DNA from 2 places in the Massilimicrobiota sp. An105 genome. Region 2 is predicted to be linked to the other one. Evidence: a T-box and tRNA genes for the amino acid it is inferred to sense, from the RefSeq annotation. Region 2 holds a T-box; the other holds one or more tRNA genes.
What was found. A T-box is a leader RNA that pairs with one kind of tRNA and senses whether it is charged. The one in region 2 lies ahead of tyrS (tyrosine--tRNA ligase), so its partner is inferred to be a tRNA-Tyr.
Positions count from the first base shown of each region.

Region 1: it has a tRNA-Tyr gene. The T-box ahead of tyrS (tyrosine--tRNA ligase) is inferred to sense a tRNA for this amino acid. The anticodon was not compared.

Region 1 covers NZ_NFLY01000008.1:20,767-24,042, reverse strand. Annotated here, with positions in the region: gene B5E48_RS03395 (glucose-6-phosphate isomerase) at 1-748, shown strand, start outside; gene B5E48_RS03390 (hypothetical protein) at 843-1,208, opposite strand; tRNA gene B5E48_RS03385 (tRNA-Gly) at 1,584-1,657, opposite strand; tRNA gene B5E48_RS03380 (tRNA-Lys) at 1,665-1,740, opposite strand; tRNA gene B5E48_RS03375 (tRNA-Gln) at 1,744-1,819, opposite strand; tRNA gene B5E48_RS03370 (tRNA-Tyr) at 1,827-1,910, opposite strand; tRNA gene B5E48_RS03365 (tRNA-Thr) at 1,916-1,991, opposite strand; tRNA gene B5E48_RS03360 (tRNA-Val) at 1,997-2,072, opposite strand; gene B5E48_RS03355 (PucR family transcriptional regulator) at 2,176-3,276, opposite strand, start outside.
Region 2 covers NZ_NFLY01000001.1:3,221-6,496, reverse strand. Annotated here, with positions in the region: gene B5E48_RS00035 (LacI family DNA-binding transcriptional regulator) at 1-379, shown strand, start outside; gene B5E48_RS00030 (chloride channel protein) at 413-1,663, shown strand; T-box leader at 1,705-1,903, shown strand; gene tyrS (tyrosine--tRNA ligase) at 1,942-3,168, shown strand; gene B5E48_RS00020 (FKBP-type peptidyl-prolyl cis-trans isomerase) at 3,178-3,276, shown strand, end outside.

The DNA of each region.
Region 1 (3,276 bases), on a different contig from region 2:
TACTAACGAAGGATATACAACATTTGTTGTCCCTGATGATGTTGGTGGACGTTATTCTGTTTTAACTGCTGTTGGTTTATTCCCTATCGCTATGGCTGGTATTGATATTGATGCTATGATGAAAGGTGCTGCTGATGCAAGAGAAGAATACAGCAATCCTGACTTAGACAAAAACAGTGCTTATCAATATGGTGTTGCAAGACAAATGTTATCAAAACAAGGTTATCCTGCTGAAATGTTTGTGACTTATGAATTACAGTTAGCACAAACTGCTGAATGGTGGAAACAATTATTCGGTGAATCAGAAGGAAAAGAAGGAAAAGGAATCTTACCTACAAGTGCAACTTTCTCAACTGATTTACATTCACTTGGACAATTTATTCAAGAAGGAAGCAAAGTTTTATATGAAACTATTTTAAAAATTGCAAATCCAATTTCTGATTTAGAAATTCCTAGTGATCCTGATAACTTAGATAACTTAAACTATCTTGCAGGAAAAACTGTTGATTATGTTAATAAAAAAGCATGTGAAGGAACAATTGATGCCCATGTCAACACTGGAAATGTTCCTAACATTCAAATTACACTTGATGAATTAACTCCATACTCATTTGGATACATGGTATACTTCTTTGAAAAAGCTTGTGCTTTATCAGTATACTTATTAGGTGTCAATCCATTCAATCAACCAGGTGTTGAAGTTTATAAGAAAAATATGTTTAAATTACTTGGTAAGCCAGGTGTATAGAAGTGAGCGATCACTTCTTTTTTTATTCCTATCATTTCACAATAAAAAATGTTCTCTTTGAAAAGAGAACAAAAATTAATAAATAGATCACACCTTAGTTATTATTTTGATATATGACAGTATACTCATCAGGTTCATCTAAATGATATTGCCTTATCTCTTTAATATGCTTGTCTGAGTTGTCAATTGTGTATTGATATCCTGAAGATTCCCCTGATAATAACGAAAAATATGCTTCAATTCTATAAATACCATCATCTATTTCTTCTAGCTCAGCCTTCTTAAAATAACCTACCGAAGTTCCTGAACTCATCTCTATGACAATATTTTCATTGGAAACTTCGACGTTATTTTGATTTACCGCAACCATATAAGTCGTTTGCTGGTCTATAAAAACAAGAACCACCATAAAAACCAATAGACAAACTATAAAACATATGATCTTTTTTAATTTTAACATTGACCATCCCACCTTTCTTTTCAATTATCATTTTACTTCCAGTTCTATTGGTTTACATCTTAATGACTTTTCTAATATCATTTTATCAAAATATAACAATCATCTCCAGAATTACATAAGATAAAACTTCATTTTACATAAAAACATAACAACAATCAAACAATTCAAATCATTAAGGATACCTTAACATTTATTAATATGACTTTTTATACAAATGAAATAATCTATTAGAAAACTATAAATTTAATAGATTAACCTGTTTTTCAATTAAGTCTTTTTACATCCATACTTTTTGATAAATAAAAAAGATACCAAACAGAATTGTATAATTTTGCTTGATATCTCATATTTCATCAAAGTTTGTGTTCATTCAATTGGAGCGGGTGATGGGAATCGAACCCACGTAGTCAGCTTGGAAGGCTGAAGTTCTACCATTGAACTACACCCGCAAAAGAATGGTGACCCGCAGGCGACTCGAACGCCTGACCCTCTGATTAAAAGTCAGATGCTCTACCTACTGAGCTAGCGGGTCAAATGGCTGGGATAGCTGGATTCGAACCAGCGCAATGACAGAGTCAAAGTCTGTTGCCTTACCGCTTGGCTATATCCCAACAGAAATGGTGGGGAGGGGCGGATTCGAACCACCGAACCGAAAGGAACTGAGTTACAGTCAGCCGCGTTTAGCCACTTCGCTACCTCCCCGTATATGGTGCCGGCTAAAGGACTTGAACCCTCAACCTACTGATTACAAGTCAGTTGCTCTACCAATTGAGCTAAGCCGGCATAAATGGTGGAGGTTAACGGGCTCGAACCGCTGACCCTCTGCTTGTAAGGCAGATGCTCTCCCAACTGAGCTAAACCTCCAATTTCTAGTGCCCTCTTATAATAGCATACGACTATAAGCACGTCAAGAAAAAAATGAAAATAAAAAAGAAACAGAAATCATGTCTCATTTTTCTGTTTTCTTCTATTTCATCATTTTAGCAATATAAAAGGCTATCATATAAGGAAATTTTTCTTCAAAAATTGCAAGTTCACAATTTAAAAGTGTTTTTATTTTTTCAATACGATAATGAACAGTATTACGATGCGTATATGTTGATCTCGCAATTTTTTGTGGACTTCCATCATATTTCAAATAATAATATAATGTTTTTTCTAATTCACTATTATGTTTTTGATCATATTGAATCAATGTATCTAATAAATGATGATACATATCAGATAATATTTTTTGATCCTGTATAGAAAATAAAATCTGATAAATACCCATATCATCAAAACAAATAATATTTTTTTGAAACATTCTGGCAAATGTTACTGCTGATAAAGCGCGTTGATAACTTAAATTCAATTCTCTGATATCTTTTAATTGTGTACCCATTCCAATATGCAAAGCAGATACTCTCATTCTATTTTTAGCACGATGGTACATGGACTCCACTAGTTGATAAAAGACCTTTTGAGATAAATTATTGACAATCAGCACATAATATCCATCATACCAAAAAAAGCTATAGGGACACTCTATTTTTTCAAAATAGAGCTGTAATTGTAAAGATAATCTTCTTCTTTCAATTTCACTATACTGACTGGCGTCCTCAATATCTATCAACAAAACCTGAAAATCTCCATCTACATCAAAACTACGCATTAATTCATTCCTATTTTCTTCAATAGTGCGTGGATCACTAAAAATATTTTGAAAATACTGTGTAACCAAATAATCCTCTTTTTGCGAAAACAAACAACGCATACAAAAATCTTTAATCAGGTCAACCATATGAATATGCCATGGTGAAATTAACAGCGGAAAATCATTGTTTTCACAATAATCAAGAACATCTTGAGGAACATCAAAAATATACTTTCCAGTATTAATAATAAGCCCGACACTATGATACTTAACCAAATATTCTACAAGGTTTAAAAGTGCTCCTTCTTTTTGAAATCCTAAACCACTTGTCACAATCAATTCTTTTCCCCACAATTGTTGAATTGTCGTTGTATCTTCAATAAGGTGAACCCAGCTCATAGCATTGGCACACCCTTTTTGTCCACATAATAG
Region 2 (3,276 bases):
TTTTGATGCAACAAAACAGGTCGTACATACATCATCACATTATGAAAAAAGCTATCCACAATTTTTAGAGTATTTTAAAAATCATCGACATGATCTTGTTTTTACAAGTTATGATAAGGAAGCTGTTGCTGTTGTGAATGCTGCAATTGACAATGGAATTGAAATTCCTGATGAAATGGAAGTTATTGGTATGATGAATACAAGCTATGCTTTGATTTGTCGTCCTTCATTAACATCTATTCATGTTCCTGTGTATGATATGGGGGCATTAGCTGTAAGATTGCTAACAAAAATACTTAATGATGAAGAAATTGAAAACAAAGCTGTTGTCATTCAACATTTATTGATGCCACGTGCTACAACAAAGAAAGACTTCTAATTGATTTAGAAGTTTTTTTCAAAGGGGAATCTTATGTATATCAAACAATTCTTTATAGATTTAAAGTTAAATATATGTTTTGTCTGTAAATGGTTATGGATTGCTTTTGTTTTGGGTATTGTCTGTGGTATTGTAGGAGCATTATTTCATATTTCTATTGATTATGTTACTGATTTTCGTTTGTCGCATTCATGGATTGTATGGGGATTGCCAATTGGTGGTGTTTGTATTGTCTATCTTTATCGTCTGGTTCATTTATCTCACGAACCAGGAACAAATACGATTATTCAATCTATTCGCCAACAGGAAAAAGTTCCTGTTTTATTAGCACCAGCGATTTTTTTAGCCACTATTATTACCCATTTGTTTGGAGGTTCTAGTGGAAGAGAAGGAGCTGCATTACAAATTGGTGGTTCTCTAGCAACATCTTTTGGAAAAATAATTCATGCTGATCAGCGTGAAATGTCAATGCTGATTATGTGTGGTATGAGTGCAGTCTTTTCAGCTTTATTTGGAACTCCATTAACTGCGACACTTTTTTCCATGGAAGTTGTTAGTGTCGGTGTATTTTATTATGCGGCATTAGTTCCATGCTTATGCAGTAGTTTGATTTCATTTGGAATTGCACAACTTTTTGGATGTCAGCCAACTTTTTATCAGTTATCAATTCCTTTTCAATTAACACCAATTATGAGTTTAAGATTAGCTGTTTTTGCATTTATTATTGCTGCTTTTTCCATTGTATTTGTATTAATGATGCATTATAGTCACAAATGTTTTCATCAATATTTTCATAATCCATATATACGAGTTATTATAGGATCATTCATGTTGATGATTTTGGTTTTCTTTTTTCAACAAAGATATTTGGGAGCTGGAATGGAAATTGTTGCAGAAGCTCTTTATCATCAGGCTCTACCATATGATTTTTTCATGAAAGCTATTTTTACTGCTATTACTATCGGCTGTGGTTTTAAAGGTGGAGAAATTGTTCCAACTTTTGTGATTGGTTCAACTTTAGGATATGTATCAGCTTTATTATTGGGCATTGATCCTCATCTAGGGGCTGCTATTGGAATTGTTGGTATGTTTTGTTGTGTTATTAATTCACCACTTACAAGTCTCATGTTAGGGGCTGAAATGTTTGGTATTCAATATTTAACAGCAATGGCTATTGTTGTTGCATTATGTTATGTTTTATCGGGATATTTTAGTTTGTATCAAGCACAAAAAATTGTATATTCTAAAACTTCAGTTGAATTTATCAATCAAAATGCAAAGTAAAAATTTTAAGTTGACTTCGACTTGAAAATCGCATATTATATATTTAAGCGTTGAAGAAGACAAGTAATTATAAATGGATGTTATAGAGAGTCTATGATTGGTGGAAATAGATCATTGTTTATAATGAATACACTTTGGAGCAGCTAAATGAAAAGTTTAGCCGGTGGCAACATCGTTATCAATAAAGAGCGTATGCTTAATGCATAAATAAAGGTGGTACCGCGAGAATTCGTCCTTTTGATGAATTCTTTTTTTATTTTATAAGGAGGATATATGTTATGAAAATTTATGATGAATTAGTATGGCGTGGTTTAATTAAAGATGTTAGCTCGCCAGATATTGAAGAAAAATTAAATAATGGAGGAATGACTTTTTATATTGGTACTGATCCAACTGGTGATAGTTTACATATTGGACATTTTTCATCATTTTTGATTAGTAAACGATTAAAGGATGCCGGACATAATCCTATTTTATTAGTAGGTGGAGCTACAGGTTTGATTGGTGATCCTAAACCTGATACTGAAAGACCAATGATTACTAAAGAAGAAGTACAACATAATTTTGAATGTCTAAAAAAACAGGCTCAGGATTTATTTGGATTTGAAGTTGTGAATAATTATGATTGGTCAAAAGATTTAAACTTCATTGATTTTTTAAGAGATTATGGTAAATATTTTAATGTCAACTATATGTTGAATAAAGATATTGTCAAAAGAAGATTAGACTTAGGAATTACATATACTGAATTTTCTTACATGATTATGCAGGCCATGGATTTCTATTGGTTATATGAAAATAAAGGTTGCCAAATGCAGGTAGCTGGACAAGATCAATGGGGAAATATTACTGCTGGTATTGAATTGATTAGAAAGAAAACAGGGAAAGAAGCTTATGGATTTACAATGCCTTTGCTTACAAAATCTGATGGTACGAAATTTGGAAAAACAAACGGTCATGCCATTTGGTTAGATCGTAAAAAAACATCACCATATGAAATGTATCAGTTCTTTATTAATTCAGAAGATGATAAAGTCATTGATTACTTAAAATTCTTAACTTTCTTATCTAAAGAAGAAATTGAAGAATTAGAAGAAAAGAATAAAACACAGCCTCATTTAAGAGAAGCACATAAAGCTCTAGCAAAAGAAGTGATTACATTTATCCATGGTGAAGAAGCATATCAGGAAGCTTTGGATATTAGCCAAATGTTATTCTCTGGTAAAATTCAAGATTTAACATTAGAACAAGTTCAGTCATGCTTCCATGGTGTTCCTAGTATAGATATGGAAGAAGATACACAAATTTTAAATGCTTTAGTTAAAGTAGGGGCTGCTTCATCAAATCGAGAAGCACGTCAATTTGTTACAGGTGGTTCTGTTCTTGTCAATGGAGAAAAGATTACAGATGTAAGCTTTGTTATTCAAAAAGAAAATGCTTTTGGAAAACAGGTAACTGTTATTAGACGTGGTAAGAAAAATTATTATGTCATTAATCATAAATAGGAGGATAGGATGAAAAAAATATTAGGAAGTTTCATGGCATTAGTTATGCTTTTGGGTTGTTCATCACAAAGTCAAGAAACACAAAATAGTGATACTCAAAATCAAACT